Regions from separate parts of the Lysobacter helvus genome, predicted to be linked through region 2. Evidence: predicted binding sites of a transcription regulator. Region 2 holds the regulator's gene; the other holds the start of a gene.

Region 1 (14,619 bases), 540 kb from region 2:
GGCATGGCCCGGGGCGCGCGCGACGATGGCCTGGTAGGCCTGCTTCGCGGGGTCGAGCTGGCGCTGGTGGAGCATCGACTCGGCGCGTTGCCAGAGCTGGTCGATCTCGCCGGTCATGCGACGCAGGCTAGCACGCAGCCGCGCGCGCGCCCGCCATGCGCCGTGTACCCTGCGGCTTCCAGCGTATCCGGGGGTCGGGATGAAGACGGTGCTCGTGGCCAGTTCGAAGGGCGGCGTGGGCAAGACCACGTTGTCGACCAACCTCGCGGCGCGCTTCGCGCTCGATGGCAAACGCACGGTGCTGGTCGATGCCGACCGCCAGGGCTCCTCGCGCCACTGGGCCGAGAAGCGCGCCACCCTCGAACACGCCGTGCTCCCCGTCGACGGCACCCGCAAGGACTGGGACCGCCGCGTCCCGAAGGACGCGCAGCACGTGGTGGTCGACGCCGCCGCCGGCGCGCACGGCCAGGAACTCGCGCATTTCCTCGACGTGGCCGATGCGGTCGTCGTCCCGGTGCTGCCGTCGGTGATCGACATCGAGGCCACCGTCCCTTTCCTCGATACGCTCGCGAAACATCCCCGCGTGCGGAAGGGGCAGCTGCCCGTGGGCCTCGTCGGCAACCGCCTGCGGCCCTGGACCAATGCCTCGCAGTCGTCGATGGACCTGCTCCGCCAGTGGCCGTATCCGCTGGTCGCCGAACTCCGCGATACGCAGGCCTACGTGCTGATGGCCGGGCTCGGGCGCAGCCTGTTCGACTACCAGTCCCAGCAGGTGCGCGAGCACCAGGCCGACTGGGCGCCGCTGCTGAAGTGGCTCAAGCGCGCGTGAAACGACATTCACCCCTCGCGCGCTTCCACCTCGGCTAAGCTCCGGGCATGCGCCAACTCATTCTCCTGCGACACGCACACGCCGAGCCCGCTGCCACCGGCCAGGCCGACCTCGACCGTCCGCTGTCGCCGGAGGGCCTGGCGGAAGCCGAATCCGCCGGCCGCTGGCTGAAGGAACACGGCTTCGTGCCGGACCGCGCGCTGTGTTCGCCGTCGCGGCGCACGCGCGAAACGCTCGAAGCGGTGCTCTCCGCGGTGGGCTACGTCGACCAGCGCCTCGAGCCGTCGATCTACGACGCCACGCCCGGCACGCTGATCGAGCTGGCCGATGGCCACAAGGACGTCGAACGCCTGCTGCTCGTCGGCCACAACCCCGGTTTCGAACAGCTCGCCGCGCTCATGCACAGTGGGCAGTCCGGCGATTACCGCGGCATGCCGCCCGGCGGCATCGCGGTGCTGAGCGTGCCGAAGGACGCCGCGATCGAGCCGGGCGTCGCGCGCCTGGCCGCCTTCTGGTGGCCGTGACGGGCTAGGCGCATGTATCGCTGGATCGCCACCGTGCTGCTGGCGTCAGTCGCAGCCGGCGTGGCAGCGCAGGCGCAGCTGGCGCACGTGGCGCCGGAATCGAAGTTCGAGTTCACGCTGGTCACGCGCTGGAGCCAGGTGCTGGTCGGTCGGTTCGTGGGCGGCGCCGGCGAAGTCGTCGACCTCGGCAACGGCAAGCGCCAGGTGCGGTTGCGACTGCCGACCGCGAACGTCGAGATCGTCGACCACCCGCGCTACACCTCGCTCACCCGCGGCCCGCGCTTCTTCGATGCGGCGCGCTTCCCGGACGTGCAGTTCATCTCCGAACCCTACGACGCCGCGATCCTGCGCGACGGCGGCACGCTGCATGGCCAGTTGCGCATGCACGGCATCCAGCGGCGCGAACGCTTCGTCCTCTCCGCGGGCCAGTGCGCGCGCCCCGGCCGCGATTGCGCGATCCACGCGCAAGGCGTCGTCCGCCGCGGCGACTACGACCTGGACGGCTGGCGCCTCGCGCTGAAGGACGAAGTGCGCTTCGACCTGCAGGTGCGCTTGACCGACGTGGCGAGCGAGCCGGCGAAATGAGTCCACTGCTGCGGCACCTGCTCGTGCTGGCGCTCGCGCTGTCGTGCGGTGCGTGCGCGATGTCCGAGACCAAGCGCGGGCACGCCGAAGCCATCGCGATCGGCGCGCGCGCCACCGCCATCGATTGCGACCGCCCCAACCACTGCGCCATCGATTCGCCGCTGCGCAACCTCGCCGACACCGCGCTGGCCGAATCCGCGAACTCCACCCCGCACCACTTCGCCCTGCTGCTCGACCGCGGCCCCGACGCGCTGATGGCGCGCGTCAACCTCATCCGCAGCGCGCGCTACACCGTGGACCTGCAGACCTACATCTTCGACGAGGACGACACCGGGCACCTGGTGCTCGACGAACTCCTGGCGGCGGCGCGCCGCGGCGTGAAGGTGCGGATGATCGTCGACCAGCTCTCCGCGTTGCGGAAGGCCACCACGCTGGCCGCGCTGTCCTCGCAGCACGCCAACCTGGAGCTGCGCGTCTACAACCCGATCTTCAACCGCGCACGCATCAGCTACCCGCAGTACCTGATGGCGTCGATCTGCTGCTGGCACCGCCTCAACCAGCGCATGCACAGCAAGCTGCTGCTGGTGGACGACGCGGTGGGCATCACCGGCGGGCGCAACTACCAGGACGATTACTACGACTGGAGCCCGACCTACGATTTCCGCGACCGCGACGTGCTGGTCGCCGGCCCGGTGGCGCGCGAGATGGCGTCCAACTTCGATGCGTTCTGGGAATCGCGCCGCAGCGTGCCGGCAGAGCGCCTCGACGACGTGGGCCGCGCGCTGTTGTCCGAAGGCCCGCAGCCGATGCCGCAGGATCCGTTCGATGCGCCGGCGCGCGTGGAGGCGATGTCGCGCGATGCGAGCGATGCCGCCCTCGTGCGCGAACGTCTGGTCGCGCCTGCGATGCAGGTCGGCGCCGTGCGTTTCCTCGCGGACCTGCCGCAGAAGCATCGCCGCAGCGCGCCGTCGAACATGGTGGTCGCGGGCCAGGGCCTGCGCGAAATCATCGAGGCCTCGCAGAAGGAAGTGCTCCTGCAGACCCCCTACCTGGTGCTGTCCGACCAGGCGCAGGACATGTTCCGCGCGCTGCAGGCACGCCCGGCGCCGCCCAGGATCGTCATCTCGACCAACAGCCTGGCGGCGACCGATGCGTTCATCGCCTACGCGTTGTCGTTCAAGTACAAGCGCCGCTACCTCCGCGAGTTCGGTTTCCACATCTACGAATTCAAACCGTTCCCGGCCACCGCGCCGATCGACCTGGCGTCCATCGCCGCGGGCGCGGAGGAAACCAAGGCCGCGGCGTTGGCGATCGACGAAGCCTCGGCGGTACGCATGGATGCCCCGAGCGGCAGCACCGGCGGCAACGCGCGCACCCGTCGCGAAACCCCGCAGCAGCAGCGCGAACACGTCGCCACCCGCTACTTCGGCAGCGGCGGCGAAGGCGCCAACGCCCCGGTGCCGTTGCGGCGCGCGGGCGTGCGCATCGGGCTGCATGCCAAGTCGATGGTGGTGGACGAACGCATCGCCGTGATCGGCACGCACAACTTCGATCCGCGCGGCGATCGCTACAACACCGAGAGCGCCGTGGTCATCGACGACCCGGCCTTCGCGCGCCTGCTGGCCGACAGCATCCGCGGCGACATGCGCCCCGAGAATGCCTGGGTGATCGCGCGCCGGGATCCGGCGCCCGTGTTTTCCGGACTCGACTATTCGCTGGCCAAGGTGTCCGAAGCCCTGCCGTTGTTCGACCTGTGGCCGTGGAAATACGCGACGAGCTACGAATTCGCGCCCGGCCCGGAATGCCCCGCGCCGCTGCCGCGCGACGACCCCGGGTTCCGCCGCTGCTACACGCCCGTGGGCCCGTTTCCCGAGGTCAACCTCAGCGTCAAGGGACTCACCACCCGCATCTTCACGGCCTTCGGCGCGGGCCTGGCACCGATCCTCTGATCCACGCCGAAAGCGAGTCGGTGCGCGCCGAATGTTCCGGAGAACCCCACGACTCTGCTAGGCTGCCGGCCTCCCCGCCACGCCTCACGGACCTGGATACCGCCATGTCGATTTCGCTGAATTTCGAACTCAACGACCGCGACCTCGAGCATTTCCACAAGGCGATGAAAGCCGCGCAGGAATCGGCGAAGGACCGGACGGCCGAAGACATCGTCATGTGCAGCGGCAAGCTGCTCGAAGACGCCGCCAAGGTGCACATCCCCGATTTCATCAAGGAACGCCTGCTGCGCCTGGACGACATGATCGCCATGGTGCGCGACGAAGGCTGGCACCTGCCGGAAGAAGACCGCCAGCGCGTGCTGTCCGCGCTCGTCTACTTCTGCGATCCGAAGGACATCATCCCGGACAACGTCGAGGTGCTGGGCTTCCTCGACGACGCGGTGATGATCGAGCTGTGCGTGCGCGACCTGAAGCACGAGCTCGACGCCTACGACGACTTCTGCGACTACCGCGACCACGAAGCCAAGCGCCGTGGCCAGGATCCGGCCAAGCTCGGCCGCGAAGAGTGGCTGGAATCGCGCCGCAACGAACTCGTCGACCGCATGCATGTCCGCCGCGAGCGCGAGTTCGGCACCGGCTACGGCAGCAGCAGCGGTTATGCCTCCAAGCACGAGTCGTACACCCGCGGCTGGCGCCCGGGCGTCTTCAAGTTCGGCTGAGCCAGGCCGCCGGCATGGCTTCCGGCGACCGCCCCCCGTCGTCGCACCCGGGACCGTTCCGTCCCGGCGCCTCGATCGAATCGCTCAACGCGATGTCGGCGGGCACCTCCATGGAAACGCTGGGCATCCTGTTCACCGAGATCGGTTACGACTTCCTGCGCGCGACCATGCCGGTCGATGCGCGCACGCGCCAACCCTACGGCCTGCTGCACGGCGGCGCTTCGGTGCTGCTGGCCGAAACCCTCGGCAGTTCCGCCGGCATGTTGTGCGTCGGCGAAGGCGAAGGCTGCGTCGGCATCGAGATCAACGCCAACCACGTGCGGGGCGTGCGCGAAGGCCTGGTCACCGGCACCGCGCGGCCTTTGCACGTCGGCCGCCAGACCCAGGTGTGGGAAATCCGCATCGAAGACGAACGCGCCCGCCTGGTGTGCATCTCGCGCCTGACCCTGGCGGTGATCGCGCTGCCCGCCGGCGCGCCGAAGTGAAGGGCCCCAACGCCCTGCGGTTCGCGCTGCGGATGCCGCTGCTCGCCTGGCACGTGCTCATCGACCTGCCGATCACCCTGCTGGTGATGCTGCCGCCGATCGGGCGCATCGACATCGGCGGCGAACCGCTCGAGCACCGCATGATCCGCTGGTGGCAGGGCGGGCTGATGCGCATCTTCGGCTTCCGCATGCATCGCCGCGGCGTGCCGTTGCCGGGCGCCACGCTGTTCGTCGCCAACCACGTCAGCTGGGTCGACATCGTCGCGCTGCACAGCCAGCGGATGATGGGCTTCGTCGCCAAGCGCGAGATCCGCGGCTGGCCGCTGGTGGGCTGGCTGGCCACGCGCGGCGAAACGATCTACCACGAGCGCGGCAGCAGCGAATCGATGGGTGGCGTGCTGCACGAGATGCTGGCGCGCCTGCGCGCCGGGCGTTCGGTAGGCGTGTTTCCCGAAGGCCGCACGCGCGATGGCCGCGAGATCGGCCCGTTCCACGCGCGCATCTTCCTGGCCGCGGTGGAGGCCGGCGTGCGCGTCCAGCCGGTCGCGCTGCGCTACGGGAAGGGCGCATCGGCGCAACCGGTGGTCGCCTTCGGGCCGGACGAAAGTTTCGCCGCCAATTTCCTGCGCCTGCTCGGCGAGCCGGCGCGGGAGACCGAGGTGTGGTTCCTCGAACCGATCGACGTGTCCGATGCCGGCGGCCGCCGGCGGATCGCCGAGCTGGCGCGCGAACGCATCGTCGAAGCGATGGCGGCCCCTTGAGTTCCAGCGTTGGTTCGCCGACCTGCGACGGGTTAGAGCGCGACCTCGACACGGGGCGCGCTAGCCTCCGCGACATGCTCACCGCCCGCGACTATCGCCCGCCGCGTTCGCTGTACAGCCCGCACCTGCAATCGGTGCTGGGCTCCAGCGCGTTGCGCCGCCGGCGCGGCCGGAGCGCCATGGCCGCCAGCGGCGCCGTCACCACCGCGCACATCATCGACGCCGGCGACGGCGTGCGCCTGCAGGGCCTGCATTCGGCGATGCCCGGCGTCACGCCGCGCGCGCTCGCGCTGCTGCTGCACGGCTGGGAAGGCAGCGCCGAATCCAGCTACATGCAATTGACCGCCGCGCGGTTGCTCGCGCGCGGGTTCGAAGTGTTCCGGCTCAACTTCCGCGACCACGGCGACACGCACCATCTCAACGAAGGCCTCTTCCATTCCAACCGCATCGACGAAGTCGTGCACGCGGCCGCGGAAATCGCGCACCGCTATGCCACGCGCCCGATGGTGGTGGCGGGGTATTCGCTCGGCGGGAACTTCGCGCTGCGCATCGCCCTGCGCGCGCAGGCTGCCGGCATTCCGCTCGTGCACGTCGCGGCGGTGTGCCCGGTGCTGGATCCGGCGCGCACGATGGACAACATGGAACGCGGCCTGCCGCTGTACATGTGGTACTTCGAACGCAAGTGGCGCGAATCGCTGGCGCGCAAGCGCAAGCTGTTCCCGCAGCACCACGATTTCGACGACCAGGTACTCGGCCTGCGCATGCGGCCGCTCACGCAGTGGATGGTGGAGCGGCACACGCAGTTCGGTTCGCTCGACGGCTATTTCCAGGGTTATTCGATCGCGGGCGATCGCCTGGCGTCGCTGTCGGTGCCGGCGAGCATCCTGATGTCGGAAGACGATCCGGTCATTCCCGTCGACGAATTCCGCCAGCTCGCGTTGCCCGCGCACGCGCACCTGGACATCGCACCGCACGGCGGCCACTGCGGCTTCCTCGAGAACTGGCGCGGCGACGGCTTCGCCGAACGCTGGGTCGCCGAACGACTGGACGCCGCCGTCGACCTGTCCGTGGCAACATCGCCCGCCCTGGCCTGAGAGGAACGCGCATGCGCATCTGGAGCGAGAGTTTCGAACACCGCGGGCCCATCCCCGCCGAGTTCGCGATGGGCACGCCGGACGGCTTCGGCGGCAATCGCAATCCGCACCTGGCGTGGGACGACGCGCCGGCCGACACGCAATCCTTCGTGCTGCTGTGCATCGACACCGACGCGCCGACCGATCCGTCGACCGTGGGCCGCGACGACCTGCAGATTCCCGTCGAGCAACCGCGCGCGGACTTCGTGCACTGGGCGATGGTGGACATTCCCGCCAACGTGCATGCGATCGCGGCCGGCAGCTGCAGCGACGGCGTGACCAAGCACGGCAAGCAGTCGCCGCCGTGCCCGCCCGGCGCGCGCCAGGGCTTGAACGATTACACCGGCTGGTTCGCGGGCGATGCCGACATGCGCGGCCAGTGGCGCGGTTACGACGGTCCGTATCCGCCGGCCAACGACCTGCGCGTGCATCGCTACTTCTTCCGCCTGTTCGCGCTGCGCGTGCCGAAGCTCGACGTCCCGGAGGATTTCACCGCCGCCGATGTCTTCCATGCGCTCCAGCCGCACGAAATCACCGAGGCCGCGATCTACGGCACGTACACGCTCAATCCGCAGGTCAAGGGTTGAGCGCGCGCGTTGCGATCGTCACCGGCGCCAGTCGCGGCATCGGCGCGGCGATCGCACGGGCGCTCGCGGAAGACGGGTGCCACGTGGTGGCGGCCGCGCGTTCGGATGACGCCTTGCGTGGCGTGGTCGAGGCGTTCTCGGTGCGCGGATTGGCCGTGCCGTGCGATCTCGCGGCGCCGGAGGCGGCGACGCAACTGGTCGACGCCGCGATGCAGGCCTTCGGTCGCATCGATGTGGTGGTGAACAACGCCGGCGCGACGCCGCGCGGGGATTTCCTCGCGTTCGACGATGCGGCGTGGGAGGCGGGTTTCGCGCTCAAGTTCTTCGGCGCCGTGCGTTTGTGTCGCGCTGCGTGGCCGCAGCTGGTCGCGCAACAGGGCTGCATCGTGAACATCGCTGGCATCGGCGGGCGCACGGGCAACGCGGACTTCACCATCGGCGGCAGCGTCAACGCAGCGCTGCTCAACCTGACGAAGGCGCTGGCCGATCGGGGCGTACGCGACGGCGTGCGCGTCAACGCGGTGAATCCGAGCAGCATCGCAACGGAACGCACGCAGGTGCGCATCGACAAGCTGGCGGCGGAACGCGGCATCGCGCCGGACGCCGCGTCGTCCGAACTCGCGCGCGACCTGCGCGTCGCACGCTTCGGCACGCCGGCGGAAATCGCGTCCGTCGTGGCGTTCCTCGCCTCGGATCGCGCCAGCTACATGCAGGGCGCAATCGTCGACGTCGACGGCGGGCAGACCCGCACGCTGTAGATCAGCGCGCGGGCACCAGCAGCAGCAACGCCGCGCCCACCACGAAGCGATACACCGCGAACGCCGTGAAGCGGTGCGTCTGGATGTAGCGCAGCAGCCACTTCACCGCGATGAAGGCGGTGACCGCGGAGGCGACGAAGGCCACCGCGAGCGCGTTCCAGTCTTCGCCCGCCAGGCCGCCTTCGCGCGCGACGTGCAGCAGTTCGTAGCCGGTGGCCGCGAACATCGTCGGGATGCCGACCAGGAACGCGAATTCCGTCGCCGCCGCGCGGCTGGTCACGCCGAACAGCAGCGCGACGAAGATCGTCGCCGCCGAGCGCGACGTGCCGGGGAAGACGCCCGCAACGACCTGCGCCACGCCGACCAGGATCGCGACGGTCCACGTGATGTTGGAACGTTCGCCCAGCACCACCGCGCGCTTGGCCGCGAAGTGCTCCGCGAGCAGCATCCACGCCGCGCCCAGCACCAGCGCCCACGCCACCGGCGCCACGTCTTCCGGCAACTCGAAGCCGAGCTTCTTCACCACCAGGCCGAGCACCGCGGTCACGCCGAATGCGACGGCCAGCTTGAACGCGTAATCGCGCGGCGCCTGTCCGTGCACCGGTGCGGCCTGCGCCGGATGCAGGAAGCTGTCGGCGAGTTGCCACAAACGCTGCCGGTAGATCACCACCACCGCGAGGATCGCGCCGGCCTGGATCGCGATGTTGAACAGGTCGCTGCGATGCCCGAGCCAGCGCTCGGCGATGAGCAGGTGACCGGTGCTGGAGATCGGCAGGAATTCGGTGATGCCTTCGATGATGCCGAGCAGCAGCGCGGCCAGGAGATCGGTCATTGGGGATTCGCGGAAGAGGGAAGGGACGGCAACGCCGGATGGTCGCGTTTCATGATGGCGGCGTCCATGTCCACGCTTCGCGATCCCGCTTCCATTGCGCCTGCGTGCGCGTCACGCGGAGCCACCAGGTCTGTTCGCCCGGTTCCGGCCGTGGCGCATCGAAGCCTGCGGGCGTGAGCAGGGCGACGCACCAGGCCGGCGTCGGATCGCGCACCGAGCGATACAGGAGCGCGCCCACGCCGGCGTCGCGAGCGATGCGGGCGAAGGCCTGGGTGGGCGCGTAGTCGACCGGATGCGTCCATGCCGCGGCGTCGCGATCGAAGGGCGCGCGCTGCAGGTCGATCGCCTCGGTGCGCAGGCGCGTGGCGAAGGCGGTGAAGGCGAGCGGGGCGAGGCCGTCCAGCGCGGGCGCGTCCATCAGGAAGCGCCAGCGCCAGTAGCCCATTTCCATGCAGGCGGTGCGCACGCCCTGCGCGCCGTAGAAGACGCCGGGATCGTCGCGATCGCGGAAGCGCGAGCCGCCGCGCCGCGGCGAATACCGGAAGGGCGTGGCGAGCAGGTAATGCAGGTGCGCGGTGCCCGCGGGCGCGCGGGGCTTGGACGCGTCGATCAAGGTTTCGAGCAGCGCCTGCTCGTCCGCATCGTCCACGAGCTTCATCGTGCTCGCGACGTGCTGCGCCTCGACCATCCGCCACGCGCGGCCCTTCCAGGGCCGACGCTCAGATGCGACCGCGGTGGTGGTCCAGGTAGTCGACGACACGCACGAGTCCTTGCAGGTCGGTGATCAGGGCGGCGGGGGCGGCGCCGAGCGCGAGGTTGTCGCCGCGCAACCATGCGCGGGCGGCCTCGGTGGTGCCGACGATGGAATCGAGCGAACGGAACAGGCGCACGAACAGCAGCGCGAGCTCCCATTCCTTGCGGCCGGCCTTGAGCGGGTAATCGCCGGCGACCAGGCGACTCACCGTGGCGGTGCTGAGCCCGAGCACCCCGGCGAGGGTGTCCTGCGTGACCCCGAGCTGCGCGGCTGCGCGCACCACGGCCTTGCCCAGCACCGCGGCCTGGGTGGTGGCGGCCCCGGGAACCTGCTGCAGCGATCGACGTGCCATGGCGTCCCTCCTTCCATGGAAATCGTACCCGCAATTCGTTTCCGTGGAAACACCTGGCAGAACGGGCTGCGCCGCTGGCGGCGCAACCACGCTGGTGCGAACTGGAACCGGCGCCGCACCAATCCGGTGCAGCGATGCCGATCGAGATCGCGTGCTGCGTTGCGAATCAATGGGTTGCACCACGGCCGTCCTTGGCATGCGCCTTGCTGCTATGACTGACGTTGCGATCCGGGTCGTCCCGGCCCTCGATTTCCGCCCCATCTCACCCATCGGAGCCCGCCATGTCTTTGGAACACGTCGAGAAACTCATCAAGGACCACAAGGTTGAATTCGTCGACCTGCGTTTCGCCGACATGCGCGGCGTGCAGCACCACGTGACCTTCCCGAAGTCGATCGTCGACGCCTCGCTGTTCGAGGACGGCAAGATGTTCGACGGCAGCTCGATCAGCGGCTGGAAGGGCATCAACGAATCCGACATGGTGCTGCTGCCGGATCCGACCACCGCGTTCCTGGATCCCTTCACCGCCGACCCGACGCTGGTCCTGACCTGCGACATCCTCGACCCGGCCACCATGCAGGCCTACTCGCGCGACCCGCGCGGCATCGCCAAGCGCGCCGAAGCCTTCCTCAAGTCCAGCGGCATCGCCGACCAGGCGTTCTTCGGCCCGGAACCGGAATTCTTCATCTTCGACAGCGTCCGCTTCGCGAACGACATGGGCCACACCTTCTTCCACATCGATTCGGAAGAAGCGCACTGGAACTCCGGCCGCGAATACGAAGGCGGCAACACCGGTTACCGCCCGATGGTGAAGGGCGGCTACTTCCCCGTCGCGCCGCTGGACACGCTGCACGACATCCGCGCCGAGATGTGCAAGACGCTCGAGCAGGTGGGCATCGAAGTCGAAGTGCACCACCACGAAGTGGCCAACGCCGGCCAGTGCGAGATCGGTACCAAGTTCAACTCGATGGTGAAGAAGGCCGACGAACTGCTGACGATGAAGTACGTCATCAAGCAGGTCGCGCACCGCAACGGCAAGACGGCGACCTTCATGCCCAAGCCCATCGTCGGCGACAACGGCAGCGGCATGCACGTGCACCAGTCGCTCGCCAAGGGCGGCGTCAACCTGTTCTCCGGCGACGGCTACGGCGGCCTGTCGCAGATGGCGCTGTGGTACATCGGCGGCATCTTCAAGCACGCGCGCGCGATCAACGGGTTCGCCAATTCGACGACCAACTCGTACAAGCGCCTGGTGCCGGGCTTCGAAGCCCCGGTGATGCTGGCGTACTCGGCGCGCAATCGTTCGGCGTCTTGCCGCATCCCGTACGTGGCCAACCCGAAGGCGCGCCGCATCGAGATCCGCTTCCCCGATCCGATGAACTCCGGCTACCTGATCTTCGCCGCGCTGATGATGGCCGGCCTGGACGGCATCAAGAACCAGATCGACCCGGGCGCGCCGAGCGACAAGGACCTGTACGACCTGCCGCCGGAAGAAGAGAAGAACATCCCCACCGTCTGCCATTCGCTCGACCAGGCGCTGGAAGCGCTCGACAAGGATCGCGACTTCCTCAAGGCCGGCGGCGTGTTCACCGACGACTTCATCGATGCGTACATCGGCCTGAAGATGCAGGAAGTGACGCGCTTCCGTGCGGCCACGCATCCGCTGGAGTACCAGCTGTACTACACGCTGTAAGCGTTACCGCGGGACCCCACCCCAAACCCTTCCCCTGCACGCAGGGGAGGGGCTTCGCGAACGGGAGACGGCATGGTCGACAAGGGCGACACCGCGTGGATGCTGGTTTCCACCGTCCTCGTGATGCTGATGATCGTCCCCGGCCTCGCGCTGTTCTACGGCGGCCTCGTCCGCGCGAAGAACATCCTCTCGGTGTTGATGCAGGTGCTCGTCGTCGCCTCGCTCGCGATCGTGCTGTGGGTGGTGTACGGCTACTCGCTCGCCTTCGAAGGCGGCAGCGCGTGGATCGGGGGCTTCGGCAAGTTGATGCTGTACGGCATCGGGCCGACGTCCACCATCGCCACGTTCACGCCGGGCGTGCGCATTCCCGAACTGGCCTACGTCGCGTTCCAGGGCGCGTTCGCCGCCATCAGTTGCGCGCTGGTCGTCGGCGCGATCGCCGAACGCGCGAAGTTCGCCGCGGTGCTGCTGTTCGCCGCGCTCTGGTTCACCTTCGCCTATCTCCCGCTCGCGCACATGGTGTGGGCGTCCGATGGATTGCTGTTCCGCATGGGCGCGCTGGATTTCGCGGGTGGCACCGTGGTGCACATCAACGCGGGGGTCGCGGGCCTGGTCGGTGCGTACATGCTCGGGCCGCGCGTCGGCTTCGGGCGCGAGCGTTTGTCGCCGCACAACCTGCCGCTCACGTTCACCGGCGCAGCGATGCTGTGGGTCGGCTGGTTCGGCTTCAACGCGGGCTCGGCGCTGGAAGCCAACGGCGTCGCGGCGCTCGCGTTCCTCAACACCCTGGTGGCCGCGGCAGCCGCGGTGCTCGCGTGGAGCACCGTGGAAGCCACGCTGCGCGGGCGCGCGTCGATGCTGGGCGCGGCGTCGGGTGCGGTGTCCGGCCTCGTGGCGATCACGCCCGCATGCGGCACGGTGGGCATCGGGGGCGCGCTGGTCATCGGCGCGCTTGGCGGCGCGGCGGGGTTCTGGGGCGTCAATGCGTTGAAGCGTTACCTGCGCGCGGACGACTCACTCGACGTGTTCGGCATCCACGGCGTGTGCGGCATCGTCGGCGCGCTGTCGACCGGCGTGTTCACTGCGCCCGCGCTGGGCGGTGCGGGCAGCCGCGACTTCTCGATCGCGCACCAGCTGGGCGTGCAGGCCGTCGGCGTCGTGATCACCATCGCCTGGTCCGGCGTGGTCGCGCTGCTGGCCTTCCAGGTCGCACGCCGCCTGCGCGGCCTGCGCGTGGACCACGACGCGGAACGCGAAGGCCTGGACATCAGCGCGCACGGTGAGTCGGCGTACGAAATCTGACGCCTCAGTTGCGCAACCGCACCGGCGGCACGCGATCGCCCCGGCCGTCGACGAACATCGCCACGCGCCCGTCGATGCGCCGGAAGCGCAGGTCGACGCGATCGTTGCCCAGCGCGACATCGAGCAACCGCACTTCGTCGATGCCGATCGGCAGGCGCGGACGATCGACCGAGATCTCGCCACGCAAGCCATCGATCTCCACGCCCAGGCACGCCTGCAGCAACATGAAAGGCGCGCCCGCGGCCCACGCCTGCGGCAGGCAGGCGACGGGGTAGGCGATCGGTGGCGCGCCCTGCACGCGCGGGAAGCCGCAGAACAGTTCCGGCAGGCGCATGTCGAAGTTCACCGCGGACTCGAACGCACTGCGCAGCAACGTGACCGCCGCATCGCGATGCCCGTAGCGCGCGATGCCCGCGGCGCATAGCGCCGTGTCGTGCGGCCAGATCGATCCGTTGTGGTACGACATCGGGTTGTAGCGCGCTTCGCCAAGCGCGAGCGTGCGCACGCCCCAGCCCGTGTGGAATTCCGGCAGCATCAATTGCGCGGCCACCGATGCAGCGCGCGCGGGATCGGGCAAGCCGCAGAACAACAGATGCCCCGGATTGCTGGCGCGCACTTCGCACAGTGCGCCCTTGCCATCGACCGCGATGCCGTAGAAGCCGCGATCCTCCATCCAGTAGCGCGCTTCCACCGTCTCGCGCAATCGATTGGCGCGCGCGTCCCAACGTTGCGCGTCCTCGATCTCGCCGCGCAGCCCGGCCAGCTCCGACATCGCGCGGAACGCGGCGTACGCATAGCCCTGCACTTCGACGAGCGCGATGGGGCCGGGCGGGAATTTCCCGTCGGCATGGAACACCGAATCCTCGCTGTCCTTCCAGCCCTGGTTGGACAAGCCGGTGGATTCGCCGCGCGCATAATCGAGGAAGCCGTTCGCGTTGGCATCGCAGACGCGCTCGATCCAGCCCGTTGCCGCGCGCAACGCAGGCCACAGGCGATCGACGAAGGCCATCTCGCCCGTGCGGCGCGCGTAGGCGCCCGCCAGCATCACGAACAGCGGCGTCGTATCCACGCCACCGTAATAACGCCCGAACGGCAGCTCCTTCATCGCCGCCATCTCGCCCTTGCGCGTCTCGTGCATGATCTTGCCGGGCGCCGAATCCAGGAACGACGACTCCTCCTGCGCCTGGTGCGCCGCGAGGAAGCCCAGCACGCCGCGCGCGATGCCCGGATCGAGCCACAAGGTCTGCAGCGCGGTGATCACCGCATCGCGCCCGAACGGCGTCGAGAACCACGGGATGCCCGCGTAGGGATACGGCCCGGTTTCCAGTTCGCTCGTCAGCAGCGCGAGGTCCGCGCGC
Region 2 (14,619 bases):
GCTGAATGCGATGGCACGGTCCTCATGGATGGTCATCCCATGTTGCGTCCGCTCCGCGTAGAGTCCGCCGCATTCCCCGCCCCGCCTGGCCCGACGCCCCCGTGAAGCGCCGCTTCCGCCCCCTGCCCCTCGTCCTCTCCGCCTTGCTGGCGGGCGTGTGCGCGCTTGCGCCCGCAGTGGCCCAGGTGGCGGCGCCGGCAACGACGGCGACTCCGGCGACGACCGCACCGGCGCCGGTCGTCGAAAGCCATGCGTTGGTCCCCTTCCTCGCCACGTACGCGGTCTTCCGCGACGGCAAGCCGCTGGGCGACGCCACGCTGCAACTCGTCGCGCTGGACAACGCGCGCTGGCGCGTCGACCTGCGCATCGACGCCACGCATGGCCTGATCGGCATCGCCGGCGTGAACCTGCAGCAGAGCACGCTGTTCGACGTCGCCGGCACGCAATACCGGCCGCTCACGCAGAGCTCCGTGCGCAAGGTGGTCTTCAGCAAGAAGGTGATCACGGGCGTCTACGACTGGTCCGCGCAGGCCGCGCATTGGACCGGCGACCTCAAGAAGACGCGCCGCACCGCGGTGGCCCTGCAACCGGGCGACATGAGCGGCCTGCTGATCAACCTGGCCGTGCTGCGCGATGCCGTCCCCGGCACCACGCTGCATTACCGTTTCGTCGACGAAGGCCGCGCGCGCGACCAGCAGTACGTGGTCGCGGCGCAACGCGAATCGCAGGCCGTCGACGAGTTGTCGTACAACGCCATGCGCGTGGATCGCGTGCGCGCCGGCGGCGAAGCCACCACGCTGTGGGTCGTCGAAGGCGTGCCTTCGCCGATCCGCATCCTGCAACAAGACGACGACGGCGCGATCGACCTGCGCCTGGTCGACTACAAGGAATCCTGATGCATTCGATCCTCTCCCGTGCCCTGCGCCCGCTCGCCGTGGTCGTGCTCGCCGCCTCCGCGACGCTCGCGCCCGCCATGGCCGCCGACGCCACGCTCAAGCCGTTCAACGCCGACTACGTGGCCAACTACATGGGCATGGAAGCCTCGGCGCGCATGTCGCTCGCGCAGGCCGGCGCGCAGTGGAAGTACACGCTCAGCATCAAGAGCAGCCTGGCCTCGCTCAGCCAGTCGACCACCTTCGACGAACAGGGCGGCCAGTGGCGCCCGCTGTCGGGCACCGACAACGCCTCGGTGATCATCAAGAAGGTCAACAAGCAGGCCACGTACGACTGGGCGCACGGCGTGGCGACGTGGACCGGCGACGTGAAGCCCGATCGCGCCGGCCCGGTGAAGCTGCAGGCCGGCGACCTCGACGCGATGCTGGTCAACCTGGCGATCGCGCGCGACGTCGCCGCAGGCAAGCCGCTGAAGTACCGCATGGTCGACGAAGGCCGCGCCAAGGACCTCGTGTATACGGTCTCGGGCAAGGAACAGATCACCTTCGCCGGCAAGGCGCACCAGGCCACCAAGGTCTCGCGCACGGACGGCAACAAGCAGACGGTGCTGTGGGTGGTCGATGGCCTGCCGGCGCCGGCGCGCATCCTGCAGCGCAAGGATGGGCAGGACGAGATGGACCTGAAGTTGCAGGCGATGCACTAAGCGGGGACCCGGGACCGGGGACCAAAAGCAAAAAAGCCGCGAGCGATTCGCGGCTTTTTCTTTACTGGTCCCGGGTCCCGGGTCCCGGGTCCCCGGTCCCTGGTCCCGCGTCAGCCGACGCGCCGGATCCGCGCGCCGAGCCCCGACAGTTTTTCTTCGATGTTCTCGTAGCCGCGATCCAGGTGGTAGATGCGGTCGATGGTCGTCTCGCCGTCCGCCACCAGGCCCGCGAGGATCAGCGACGCCGATGCGCGCAGGTCCGTCGCCATCACCGGTGCGCCGCTCAGCTGCGCCACGCCGCGCACGATCGCCGTGTGGCCTTCGACGCGGATGTCGGCGCCCAGGCGCAGCAGTTCCTGCACGTGCATGAAGCGGTTCTCGAAGATCGTCTCGTTGATCACGCCCACGCCGTCGGCGATGCAGTTGAGCGCCATGAATTGCGCCTGCATGTCCGTCGGGAACGCCGGGTGCGGCGCGGTGTTGAAGTTCACCGCGCGCGGGCGGCGGCCGTGCATGTCGAGGGTGATGCGGTCGTCTTCGATTTCGATCTCGGCGCCGGCTTCGCGCAGTTTCTCGAGCACCGCATCCAGCGTTTCCGGACGCGTGCGGCGCGCCGTGACGCGGCCGCCGGTCATCGCGGCGGCGACGAGGAACGTGCCGGTCTCGATGCGATCGGCCACCACCGCGTGCTTCGCGCCATGCAGGCGCTCCACGCCGTGCACGGTGATCTTGTTGCTGCCCGCGCCTTCGATCCGCGCGCCCATCGCGTTGAGGCAGTCGGCGAGGTCGACGATCTCCGGTTCCATCGCCGCGTTCTCGAGCACGCTGGTGCCCTGCGCGAGGCAGGCCGCCATCAGCACGTTCTCGGTGGCGCCCACGCTCACCAGGTCGAACACGACGCGGCCGCCCTTCAAGCGACCGGCCTTCGCCTTGATGAAACCGTGGTCGACGCTGATCTCGGCGCCCAGCGCCTGCAGGCCCTTGATGTGCAAATCGACGGGGCGCGAACCGATCGCGCAGCCGCCGGGCAACGACACTTCCGCCGCGCCGTACTTGGCGAGCAACGGGCCGAGCACCAGCACCGACGCGCGCATCGTCTTGACCAGTTCGTACGGCGCGATGTGCGAATTGACGCTGCGCGGATCCACGACCATCCCGCTTTCGCTGCCCTTGCCGATCGTGCCCTGGTCCACCGTGATCTCCGCGCCCAGGCCCGCGAGCAGCTTGGCGGTGGTGACCACGTCGTGCAGGTGCGGCACGTTGCTGATCTGCACGGGTTCGTCGGCGAGCAGCGTCGCGCACAGGATCGGCAGCACGGCGTTCTTCGCGCCGGAGATCTGCACGTCGCCATTGAGCGGCGTGCCGCCCTCGATCAGGATCTTCTGCATGTCAGGCGTTCGCCTCGTCCGGCGTGAGCGTCTTGAGGGCGAGCGCATGGATTTCGCCGCCCATGCGATCGCCCAGCGTGGCGTACACCATGCGATGGCGCGCGAGCGGCAACTTGCCGGCAAACGCAGCGCTCACGACGGTGGCTTCGAAGTGGACCCCATCCTCGCCCTGCACGCTCGCCTGCGCACCCGGCAGGCCCTGTTCGATCAAGTGGCGGATGGTGTCGGCGTTCATTCGGGGTGGTCCTGTAAACTGCGCCCCTCAGTCTAGCGGAAGGCCGCGCCAGTCCCCATGGCCCTGCACCCGGAACACCTCCCACCCAGCGCCTCGGCGGCCTTCGATTTCGCCGCCAGCGGGCGGCGCGTCATCGCCATCGAAACCCAGGGCCTGGAAGCGGTCGCCGCGCGGCTGGACGGGGCGTTCACCGCCGCCTGCCAGTTGATGCTCGCCTGCCGCGGCCGCGTGGTGTGCACGGGCATGGGCAAGTCGGGCCACGTGGCGCGCAAGATCGCCGCCACCCTCGCGTCCACCGGCACCCCCGCGTTCTACGTGCATCCGGGCGAAGCCGGCCACGGCGACCTCGGGATGATCACCGACGCCGACATCGTGCTGGCCCTGTCGTATTCCGGCGAAAGCGATGAGTTGCTGATGCTGCTGCCGGTGCTCAAGCGCCAGGGCAATGCGCTGATCGCGATGACGGGCCGCCCCGGTTCGTCGCTGGCGCGCGAAGCCGAAGTCCACCTGGATGCCAGCGTGCCGGCCGAAGCCTGCCCGCTCGCGCTCGCGCCGACGTCCAGCACCACCGCCGCGCTCGCGCTCGGCGATGCGCTCGCCGTCGCGCTGCTCGAAGCGCGCGGCTTCACCGCGGAAGACTTCGCGCGTTCGCACCCGGCCGGCGCGCTCGGCCGCCGCCTGCTGCTGCACATCCGCGACGTCATGCATTCCGGCGACGAAGTCCCGCGCGTGCGCGAAGGCGCCTCGCTCAGCGAGACGCTGGTCGAGATGAGCCGCAAGCGCCTGGGCATGAGCGCCATCGTGGACGCGGACAACAAGCTGCTCGGCCTCTACACCGACGGCGACCTGCGCCGCACGCTCGACGACGCCAGCATCGACGTGCGCGCCACGCCCATTGCGAAGGTGATGACGCGCAACCCGAAGGTCATCGACGCCGATGCGCTCGCGGTGGAAGCCGCGCAGCTGATGGAAGCGCACAAGATCAACGCCCTGCTCGTCATCGACCAGGACCGCCGCGTCGTCGGCGCACTCAACATCCACGACCTGCTGCGCGCGCGCGTGGTGTGAGGGACGCAACCGACATGTATTCCCACCTCAACGATTTCCCCGGCGATATCCGCGAACGCGCCGCGCGCATCAAGCTGGTGTGCTTCGACGTGGACGGCACGCTCACCGACGGCCGCCTGCTCATCGACGCCGACGGCCGCGAATCGAAAACCTTCCACGTCTTCGACGGCCTGGGCATGAAGCTGCTGATGCGGCACGGCATCGCGGTCGCGTTCGTCACCGCGCGCCTCAGCCCGTCGGCCGAACGCCGCGCGCACGAACTGGGCGTCGAGTCCTACACCGGCGTGCACGACAAGCTCGACTGCGTGGAAAAGATCGCCGGACGCATGGGCATCGGCATGGACGAAATCGCCTTCATGGGGGATGACCTGCCGGACCTGCGCGTGATGCAGCAGGTGGGCCTGTCGGTCGCCCCGGCGCAGGCGCATCGCTGGACGAGCGAACGCGCGCACTGGCGCACCGTGTCGCGCGGCGGCGAAGGCGCGGCGCGCGAACTGTGCGACCTCATCCTCGCCGCGCAGGGCCACGCCGAACACCTGGTGTCCGACATCGCCCACGTCACCGGCGTGCGCGTCGAGACACAGGCGTGAGCACGCGCGGATGGCTGACGCTGGGCCTGGCCGCGGCGGCCGCGATCAGCGGCTGGTCGATCTGGCAGCACCGCCCGCCGAAGAGCGCGCTGGTCGCGGTGGATTCGCGTTCGGATTACGTGCTGCAGGATTTCGAAGTGGTCGTGCTCGACAACCTCGGGCATGAGTCCTTCACGCTGCAAGCCCCGCGCCTGGCGCGCAGCCCCGGCGACCGCACGATGACGCTGGCCACGCCCACCTTCCTCATCCCGGCCGCGGCCACCGCGGGCGCGGTGCCCACGCGCGAAGCGGGCTGGATCGTCACCTCGCAAACCGGCTGGGTCAGCGCCGCCGGCGACGAACTGCGCCTGGCGGGCACGGTGCTGGCGAAGACCGCCGGCACGCGCGCGCAACCCATCGAGATGGCGACCGAGCAACTGAACGTGTTCCCGCACGCCAACCGCGCCACCTCGCCCACCACGGTCACGGTCACGCAGCCGGGTTCTATACTGCGCGGCCAAGGCATGGAGGCGTTGCTTGACAGCAAGCGCGTCCGGCTCACGTCGAACGTCAAGGTCCACTATGCGCCGCAAGCCCGCTGAATCCCTGCGTCCCGCCGCCCTGCTCGCCCTCGGCCTGTCCACGGCGCTGGCGTGCGCCGGTGCCGTTGCGCGCACGTCGGATCGCAACCAGCCGCTCGACGTGGAAGCCACCAGCACCGATTGCACGGTGGCCGGCGACGGCCCGTGCTCGTTCACCGGCAACGTCCACCTCACCCAGGGCACGCTGCTCGTGCAGGCCGCCAAGGCCGTCGTACACCGCTCCAACGGCGACATCCGCCGCGTCATCCTGACGGGTGCGCCCGCGCAGATGAGCCAGGAGCTCGACGACGGCTCCACCGTCACCGGGCGCGCGTCCAACGTCGACTACGACATGAGCACCGACACCGTCGTGTTCACCGGCAATGCGGTGATCGACCAGCGCGGCGGCGGCAACATCACCGCCGGTCGCATCTCGTACAACATGAAATCCGGCCAGGTGCAGGGCAGTGGCGGCGAAGGCCCCGGCCGCGTGCACGTGAAGTTCCCGCCCAAGACCCAGCAGGGCACGCGCTGATGCTGGTGGCCGAAGGGCTGCGCAAGTCGTATCGGAATCGCGCGGTCGTCCGCGATTTTGGCCTCACGCTCGATGCCGGCGAAGTGGTCGGCCTGCTCGGCCCCAACGGCGCCGGCAAGACCACGTGCTTCTACATGATCGTGGGCCTGGTGCCCGCCGACGCCGGCAAGATCGTGCTCGACGGCCGCGACATCACCGGCGAGCCGATGTACACCCGCGCGCGCCTGGGCGTCGGCTACCTGCCGCAGGAACCGTCGGTGTTCCGCAAGCTCACCGTCGCCGACAACCTGCGGCTGGTGCTCGAACTGCGCCCCGACCTGTCGGAAGACGCACGCGAGCGTGAACTCGAAAGCCTGCTCGACGAACTGCAGATCTCGCACGTCGCCGGCCAGCTCGGCGCCAGCCTCTCCGGCGGCGAGCGTCGCCGGGTGGAAATCGCCCGCGCGCTGGCGGCCAAGCCGCGCCTGATGCTGCTCGACGAACCCTTCGCGGGCGTGGATCCCATCTCGGTCGGCGAAATCCAGCGGATCGTCCGCCACCTCAAGGCGCGGGGCATCGGGGTGCTCATCACGGACCACAACGTCCGCGAGACCTTGGGCATCTGCGACCGTGCGTATATCCTCAACGAAGGCAGCGTGCTCGCGCAGGGGGCTCCGGACGCGCTGCTGGCGAACCCCGACGTCCGCCGCGTGTACCTGGGTGAAGCATTCCGCCTGTAGGTGCGCGTCCCGGCCGTCGAAACCATCCGGCCACGTTGATATCGCCATGAAGCCCCGCCTCCAGACATCGCTGGGACAGCACCTGGTGATGACCCCGCAGTTGCGGCAGGCCATCCGCCTGTTGCAGCTGTCGACCGCGGAGCTCGAAGTCGAGATCGCCAGCGCGGTCGAGAGCAACCCGTTGCTGGACTGGGAGGAATCCCCGCCGCTGGAAACCCACGACGGCAACGGCGACGCCCGCGTCCGCGACGACGGCACCGGCGACGAACGCAGCAGCCACGACGACGACCGCCCGCCGCCGGAAGCCTCCGCGTGGGACGGCGACGAAAACGAAACCTGGTACGAACGCATCGGCCCGGCCGACAGCGACGACGAACCCCTCGCCGAACAGGTCGCCGAAGGCGAGACGCTGCAGGACCACCTGCTGTGGCAGCTGCACCTCAGCCACCTCTCGCAGCGCGACCGCACGATCGGCGTGTCGATCATCGAGTCGATCGACGACGACGGTTACCTGCGCGAAACGATCGAAGCCATCGCCGAAGGCCTGCGGCCCGGCATGAACCCGAGCCTGGACGAAGTGCTGACCGTGCTGCACCAGGTACAGCGTTTCGATCCGCCCGGCGTGGGCGCGCGTTCGCTCAACGAATGCCTGCAACTGCAACTCGACCTGCTGGACGCCGACACGCCCGGACGCGAACTCGCGCGGCGCATGGCCGACGGTCCGCTCGAACGCCTGCCGAAGATCGGCGTCGCCGGCCTGGCGCACGAACTGCAGCGCCCCACCGAAGACATCGAATGCGCCGTGCACCTGCTGCGTTCGCTCGAACCGCGCCCCGGCGCGCAGCTGGGCGGGTTGTCCGCGGATACCTACGTCACGCCCGACTGCGTCGTGTGGCGCCAGCAGGGCCAGTGGCGCGTCGCGCTCGCCGCCGGCGGCCGTCCGCGCATCTCGATCCATCGCGGCTACGAACGCATGATCCGCTCGGCGAACGAAAACGACGCGCTCTACCTGCGCGGCCGCCTGCAGGAAGCGCGCTGGCTGCTCAAGAGCCTGGAAGCGCGCGGCGACACGCTGCTCAAGGTGATGCGTTGCCTGTTGCGCCAGCAATCGGCGTTCCTGGAATTCGGCGACCAGGCCTTGCGCCCGCTCACCCTGCGCGAAGTCGCCGGCGAAGTGGGCCTGCACGAATCCACCATTTCCCGCGCCATCGCACGCAAGTACGTCCGTACACCGCGCGGCACGATGCCGTTGCGCGCGTTCTTCGCGTCCGGCATCGACACCGGCGGCGGCGGCGAAGCCTCCAGCACCGCCATCCAGGCGATGATCCGGCGCCTGATCGAAGGCGAAGACCCGCGCAAGCCGCTCTCCGACGCGCGCCTGGCCGAGAACCTCAAGGCCTCGGGCGTCCCGGTGGCCCGCCGCACCGTGGCCAAGTACCGCGAGGCCATGAGCATCCCGTCCTCGCAGGACCGCCTGCGCATCGGCTGAGATTGCCCGGCCGTGGCCCTTCCCCTCACGCCGCCGCGGCGTATCCTGTCCCTCCGAACGTGAGTGAAGGAGGCCCGCGATGCGCATCGATACCTATGGCCAGCAGCTCGAAGTCACCCCGGCGTTGCGCGACTACGTCGAGTCCAAGCTGCAACGGCTGGCGCGCCACTTCGACCAGCCCTTCGATGTCCGCACCCAACTCAGTTGTGAAAAGCAGCAGCACTGCGCCGAAGCCAACGTGAACATCTCCGGCAAGACGCTGCACGCCGATGCCTCCGCCGAAAACATGTACGCCGCGATCGACCTGCTCGCCGACAAGCTCGATCGCCTGCTGATGAAGCACAAGGAAAAGCTCGTCGACCACCACCGCGGCGAGACCGTCCGCGGCGACCTCGGCTGACGCCCTCCGCATGCCGCTCCACGCGCTGCTCGCCGCCGACCGCATCGTCCTGCTGGTCGAACCGGTCGACCGCGACAGCGTGCTCGACGCTGCCGCGCGCCTGCTCGCCGATGGCTCGCCCGTGATCACCCAGGCCATCGGCACCAGCCTGCGCGCGCGCGAACGCCTCGGCAGCACCGGCATCGGCTGCGGCATCGCGATCCCGCACGGCCGCACCAACGCCTTCGAAACCGCGCGCGGGGCGTTCCTGCGCCTCGCGCACCCGGTGGACTTCGGCGCGGCCGACGGCGAACCGGTCGATCTCGTGTATGCGATGGCGGTGCCGGAGCATTTCACGCAACAGCACCTCGAATTGCTGTCGGAACTGGCCGAACGCTTCGCCGATCCGGGGTTCCGCGCCGCCTTGCGCAACGCCCCGGACATCGAGGCGCTGCGGGCCGTGCTGTTCGCCCCGGCGCGCGCCGCCGTCGCCATCGGCGGGGCCTGATGCCGCAGCGAATCACCGCGCAGGAATTGTTCGATCGCCACGTCGGGCACCTGGCGTTGCGCTGGGTGGCCGGGCAAGCGGGCGCCTCGCGCGTGCTCGAGGCGGTGGATACCGTCGCGCGGCGCCCGTCGCTCGCGGGTTACCTCAACATCATCTATCCCAACAAGGTGCAGATCCTCGGCAGCGAAGAGCTCGCGTGGCTCGACGGCCTGGATTCGCGCGCGCGCTGGGAAGTGATCGAGAAGATCATCGATGCGCGTCCGCTCGCGATCGCGATCAGCAAGGAACAGCGCGTCCCCGAAGACCTGCGCACCGCGGCCGAGGAAACCGAAACGCCGTTGTGGGTGTCGCCGCGCCGCGGGCACGAACTGCTCAACCACATGCAGTACCAGCTCGCGCGCACGCTCGCGCCGCGCGTCACGCTGCATGGCGTCTTCATGGAGATCTATTCCATCGGCGTGCTGATCACCGGCGAATCCGGATCGGGCAAGAGCGAGCTCGCGCTGGAACTGGTCACGCGCGGCCATCGCCTCGTCGCCGACGACGCACCGGAATTCACCCAGATCGCACCGGACGTGCTCGACGGCACGTGCCCCGACCTGCTGCAGGATCTGCTGGAAGTACGCGGCCTGGGCGTGCTCAACGTGCGCCAGATGTTCGGCGACACCGCGGTGAAGAAGAACAAGTACCTGCGCCTGATCGTGCACCTGACCAAGCCGCACCTCGAACCGCAGCCCAGCGGCATGGAACGCATCCTCGGCGACCTCAGCGTGCGCCGCGTGCTGGACCTGGACGTGCCGCAGATCACCCTGCCCGTCATGCCCGGCCGCAACCTGGCCGTGCTGACCGAAGCCGCCGCCCGCGCGCACATCCTGCGCGCGAAAGGCGTGGATCCCGCGGCCGCCTTCATGGCGCGCCATTCCCATTTCCTCGAACGCTCGAGCTGACCTCGTGAGCAACGTTCCGCCCGCCCCGCCCGCCCACCCGGCGCCGAGCCTGATGATCGTCAGCGGCATGTCCGGTTCGGGCAAGTCCGTCGCGCTCAACACGCTGGAAGACCTCGGCTTCTACTGCGTCGACAACCTGCCCGCCGATTTGCTGCCCGAATTCGTCAAGCGCGTGATGCGCGGCGAGGATCGCCCGGAAAAACTCGCGGTCGGCCTGGACGTGCGCAGCGGCGGCGACCTGGGCGTGATCCCGGACGTGCTGTCGGAAGTCGGCGGCCTGGGCCTGGATCCGAAACTCCTGTTCTTCGATGCCGCCGACGACGTGCTGCTGCGCCGTTACGCCGACACGCGCCGCCGCCATCCGCTGAGCCACCTCGGCCTCGCGCTCGCCGATGCGATCGGGCTGGAACGCCAGGCGCTTAAGCCGCTGCGGCAGATCGCGGACGTCGTGCTCGATACCAGCCACCTCAACGTGCACAAGCTGCGCCGCGTGGTGATCACCGAATTCGGCCTGAGCGACGCGAGCAGCCTGTCGCTGCTGTTCGAATCCTTCGCCTACCGCCGCGGCGTGCCGCCGGACGCGGACTTCGTGTTCGACGCGCGCTGCCTGCCAAACCCGCACTGGGATGCGCGCCTGCGTCCGCTGTCCGGGCGCGACCAGGACGTGTGCGAATACCTCGAAGCCCAGCCGGACGTCGTGCAGTACGCCGGGGAGATCGAAGGCTTCCTCGACACCTGGCTGCCCCGCCTGCAGTCGGACACGCGCAGCTACGTCACCGTGGCCTTCGGGTGCACCGGGGGCCGGCACCGTTCGGTGTACCTGGCCGAGCGGCTCGCGCGCCATTGCCGCGAAAAGGGATGGGCCGAGGTTGCAGTGCACCATCGGGAGCTCGACTGACGGCATTCGTGTGGTCCGTCGCTTCCGGCCCGTCGCGTCCCTCTGCTAAGTTGCAGCCATGTCCGTCGGCATCCTCCTGATCACGCATGAAGGCATCGGCTCGGCGCTGCTCGCCGTGGCCACGCGTTTGCTGCGCCAGTTGCCGCTGAAGACCGAAGCCTTCGAAGTCCCGTTCGACGCCGACCCCGACGCATTGCTGCCGCAGGCCAGCGCCGCGCTGCGGCGCGTGGATGGCGGCCAGGGCGTGCTGGTGTTGGTGGACCTGTACGGCGCCTCGCCCAGCAACCTCGCCGCGCGCCTGTCGCGCATCGGCACGCCCGTGCGCCGCGTGTCCGCGCTGAGCCTGCCCATGCTGCTGCGCGTGATGAACTACGCCGAGATGGACCTCGACGAACTCCCGAACGTCGCCGCCGCCGGCGCCCGCAACGGGGTGATCCATGACGACGCCTGACAACGCCAGGGACTGCACGTGATCGAACGCGAACTCCTCGTCGCCAACAAGCTCGGCCTGCACGCGCGCGCCACGGCGAAGCTCGTGCAACTGCTGTCGGGCTTCCGCAGCGGCGCCACGCTCAGCGCGAAGGGTCGCGAAGTGAATGCCAAGAGCATCATGGGCGTGATGCTGCTCGCCGCGGGCCAGGGCACGCCGGTCACGCTGCGCGTGGATGGCGAAGACGAAGCCGAAGCCGCCGCCGCGGTGGCCGACCTGTTCCAGCGCCTCTTCGACGAGGGCAGCTGATGCGGCAACTCCTGCCCGGACACGGCGCCTCGCGCGGCAGCGCGCTCGGCCGTGCCCGGGTCCGCTTGCCGCACGTGCTGGATGTCGCCGAAGAACGCATCCCCGCCGATGCCGTCGAAGACGAACTGCAACGCCTGCATGCCGCGATCGACGTCGTGCGCGACGAGATGCGCGTGCTGCGCCAGCGCCTGCACGGCGCGCTCGCGCAGGAAGTCGGCGAGTTCCTCGACCTGCACGCCTTGCTGCTCGACGATCCCGAACTGCTGCACGGCCTCGACGACCTGATCCGCACCGGCCGCTACACCGCCGACTACGCCCTGCGCCTGCAACGCGACCGCATCGCCGGCGTGTTCAAGGGCATGGACGATGCGTACATGCGCAGCCGCATCGAGGACATCGACCAGGTCATCGGCCGCATCCACGCCGCGTTGCATCGCCGCGCCACCGAAGTGCGCGGCCTCGCCGGCGACATCCTCGTCACCGACAACGTCGCGCCCGCGGAACTCGCGCAGTTGCAGGCGCAGGGCGTGATGGCCGTGGTCACCGCCGGCGGCAGCGCGCTGTCGCACACCGCGATCCTCGCGCGCAGCCTGCACGTGCCGCTCGTGGTGGGTGCGGTGCAGGCGCTGATGAAGGTCAACGACGGCGACGTACTCGCGGTCGATGGCACCAGCGGCCTCGTCGTCGTCGAACCCAACGCCGAAGACCTGCGCGGCCACCGCGCGCGCATGCGCGACCAGGTGCGCGAACGCCGGCAGCTCAACCGCCTGCGCCGCGAACCCACGCGCACGCTCGACGGCGTGGACATCAAGCTGTGGGCCAACGCCGAATCGCGCGCCGACGTCGCCGAAGCGCATGCGCTGGGCGCGGCGGGCGTGGGCCTGTACCGCACCGAATTCCTGTTCCTGCAGCGCAACGAACTGCCGGACGAAGAAGAACAGTTCCGCGCCTACCGCGACGTCGTGCTCGGCATGACCGGCCGCACCGTCACCATCCGCACGCTCGACCTCGGCGCCGACAAGGCCGACCGCAGCGGCCTGGTGCTCGACGACGAACCCAACCCCGCGCTCGGCCTGCGCGGCGTGCGCCTGTCGCTCGCGCGCGACGCGTTGTTCCGCACGCAGTTGCGCGCGATCGTGCGCGCCTCCGGCTATGGCCCCGTGCGCGTGCTCGTGCCGATGATCAGCTGCCGCGAGGAGATCATCGCGGTGCGCACGATGCTGCGCGAGGTACTGGCCGAAGTCCGCAAGGAAGGCCAGGAAGTCGCGGAGACCTTGCCGCTCGGCGCGATGATCGAAGTGCCGGCCGCGGCGATCGCCCTGCCGACGTTCGTGGGCGCGGTGGATTTCCTGTCGGTGGGCACCAACGACCTCATCCAGTACCTGCTCGCCGCCGACCGCAACAACGAAGCCCTCGGCGACGTGTACACGCCGCTGCACCCGGCGCTCATCCGCCTGCTGCACGGCGTGATCCGCATCGCGCACAAGCGCAACAAGCCGATCGCGGTGTGCGGCGAAATGGCGGGCGATTCCACGTTCGCACCGATGCTGCTCGCGCTGGGGCTGAGCGAATTCAGCCTGCATCCCAATACGCTGCTGGAATTGCGCCGCGCAATCCGCGGGTTCGACCTCGCCGCGCTGCGCGCGAAGGCGCCCGCGCTGGTGCGTGCGCGCGACCGGAACGCCATCGAAGGCTGGTTGCGGTCGGTGGGCGCGACCTGACGGACAGCGTCAGCGTTGCTGGTAGCCGGCGAAGCGCGCCGCCAACGCATCCTTGTGCTCGCGCACGAAGTACACGTTCTGCCGGTTCACGCCGTGCGGGATGGCCTTCAGCCGGCCGGCCGTGAGCGCTTCCTGCGTCATCAGCGCGGTCATCAACGCTTCGCTCGTCAGCGCGTAGTCGCGCGTCGACAGGCCCGACTTCGCGATGGCATCGCGCAACGCGGGCGTGGCTTCCAGGCGCGCGGCGTAACGCACGCCGTCTTCGCCGGAGGCCGCTTTCATCGCGACTTCGAGCGTCGGATCATCCTTCACCGCCGCGGCGAGGTACGACTGCGCGACGAGCATCGCGTCGATGCGCTCCATCGTGAGCTCGTAGTTGCTGTACGGCGAGGTGGCGTCGAAGCCCTTGGGCGCGGCCGTCGCCGATGTGGCTTGCGTTTCTGCAGGCTGCGTGCAGGCGGCGAGCAACCCGGTAAGTGCAATCACGCGCAGGGCCGATTTCATCGCGCGTCCCCGGGCTGCGTCTTTTCGGTCGAAGGCTTCGCTTGGGGCGCGTTCTTCTCGATGAACGCCAGCTCGTCCAACGCGATCCGGTTCCCCGGCTCGATGGCCAGCGACTTGTCGTACGCCTCGCGCGCTGCCTGCCACTGCTGCATTTCGACCAGCGTGTACCCCAGGCCGCGATACGCGACGGCGGCGCCTTCCTTGCTGCGGCTCGCTTCCGCGAGCGCGATCGCCTGGCGATAGGACGCCAGCGCTTCGTCGCGACGCCCGGCCTGCGCCAGCAGGAAGCCGCGTTCGTTGTGCGGTTCGGCCCAGTACGGCGCGATCGCGATGGCGCGGTCGAGCGCGCGCAGGACCTCGGCGGATTCGCGCTTGAGCTCGATGAGCGCAAAGGCCTGCGCGTGGAAGGCCATCGGACACGTCATGTCCACCAGGTCGACCGGCGTGCCCGGATGCTCGGCGAGGTAGCGGTCGTATTCCGCTTCTTCCGCGACCGCGATCGATCGCATGCCGGGGCGCTGCAACGCTTCGCAGAATTCGCCGATCGGCGCGAGCAAGGCCAACGCCTTCGCGGCGTCGTGGTCATCCTGCAGCGCGCGCATCGCCGTGTTGAAATCCGGGCGGTACTGCGCGCCGATGCCGGCCTTGTAGATGCTCGTGCGGCCCGGCGTGACGAGTACTTCCTTCTGTGCACAGGCCATGCCGGGCACGAGCGCGATGGCCAGCAGGAGACGCCCGAGGC

What was found. The regulator sigma-54, encoded in region 2, starts transcription at its own class of promoters, with help from an activator protein. The targets are predictions, from matches to a motif close to TGGCACGNGCNTTGC.
Positions count from the first base shown of each region.
Region 1: a site for sigma-54 is predicted at 10,461-10,475, ahead of glnA (type I glutamate--ammonia ligase). Genes of this name have one in related genera too.

Region 1 is NZ_AP024546.1:1,392,378-1,406,996, forward strand. Features, by position in the region: gene LYSHEL_RS06780 (tetratricopeptide repeat-containing sulfotransferase family protein) at 1-117, opposite strand, end outside; gene LYSHEL_RS06785 (ParA family protein) at 200-829, shown strand; gene LYSHEL_RS06790 (SixA phosphatase family protein) at 877-1,353, shown strand; gene LYSHEL_RS06795 (YceI family protein) at 1,366-1,938, shown strand; gene LYSHEL_RS06800 (phospholipase D family protein) at 1,935-3,887, shown strand; gene LYSHEL_RS06805 (YkvA family protein) at 3,992-4,606, shown strand; gene LYSHEL_RS06810 (hotdog fold thioesterase) at 4,621-5,091, shown strand; gene LYSHEL_RS06815 (lysophospholipid acyltransferase family protein) at 5,124-5,852, shown strand; gene LYSHEL_RS06820 (YheT family hydrolase) at 5,927-6,946, shown strand; gene LYSHEL_RS06825 (YbhB/YbcL family Raf kinase inhibitor-like protein) at 6,958-7,572, shown strand; gene LYSHEL_RS06830 (SDR family oxidoreductase) at 7,569-8,330, shown strand; gene LYSHEL_RS06835 (undecaprenyl-diphosphate phosphatase) at 8,332-9,162, opposite strand; gene LYSHEL_RS06840 (RES family NAD+ phosphorylase) at 9,212-9,922, opposite strand; gene LYSHEL_RS06845 (antitoxin Xre-like helix-turn-helix domain-containing protein) at 9,882-10,268, opposite strand; gene glnA (type I glutamate--ammonia ligase) at 10,550-11,959, shown strand; partial or broken gene amt (ammonium transporter) at 11,972-13,261, shown strand; gene LYSHEL_RS06860 (amylo-alpha-1,6-glucosidase) at 13,266-14,619, opposite strand, start outside.
Region 2 is NZ_AP024546.1:1,928,608-1,943,226, reverse strand. Features, by position in the region: gene purN (phosphoribosylglycinamide formyltransferase) at 1-105, shown strand, start outside; gene LYSHEL_RS09475 (DUF3108 domain-containing protein) at 102-896, shown strand; gene LYSHEL_RS09470 (DUF3108 domain-containing protein) at 896-1,597, shown strand; gene murA (UDP-N-acetylglucosamine 1-carboxyvinyltransferase) at 1,708-2,985, opposite strand; gene LYSHEL_RS09460 (BolA family protein) at 2,987-3,220, opposite strand; gene LYSHEL_RS09455 (KpsF/GutQ family sugar-phosphate isomerase) at 3,284-4,288, shown strand; gene LYSHEL_RS09450 (KdsC family phosphatase) at 4,303-4,878, shown strand; gene lptC (LPS export ABC transporter periplasmic protein LptC) at 4,875-5,459, shown strand; gene lptA (lipopolysaccharide transport periplasmic protein LptA) at 5,440-5,973, shown strand; gene lptB (LPS export ABC transporter ATP-binding protein) at 5,973-6,692, shown strand; gene LYSHEL_RS09430 (RNA polymerase factor sigma-54) at 6,739-8,181, shown strand; gene hpf (ribosome hibernation-promoting factor, HPF/YfiA family) at 8,261-8,581, shown strand; gene LYSHEL_RS09420 (PTS sugar transporter subunit IIA) at 8,592-9,068, shown strand; gene hprK (HPr(Ser) kinase/phosphatase) at 9,068-10,015, shown strand; gene rapZ (RNase adapter RapZ) at 10,068-10,913, shown strand; gene LYSHEL_RS09405 (PTS sugar transporter subunit IIA) at 10,972-11,364, shown strand; gene LYSHEL_RS09400 (HPr family phosphocarrier protein) at 11,383-11,652, shown strand; gene ptsP (phosphoenolpyruvate--protein phosphotransferase) at 11,652-13,373, shown strand; gene LYSHEL_RS09390 (hypothetical protein) at 13,383-13,877, opposite strand; gene LYSHEL_RS09385 (tetratricopeptide repeat protein) at 13,874-14,619, opposite strand, start outside.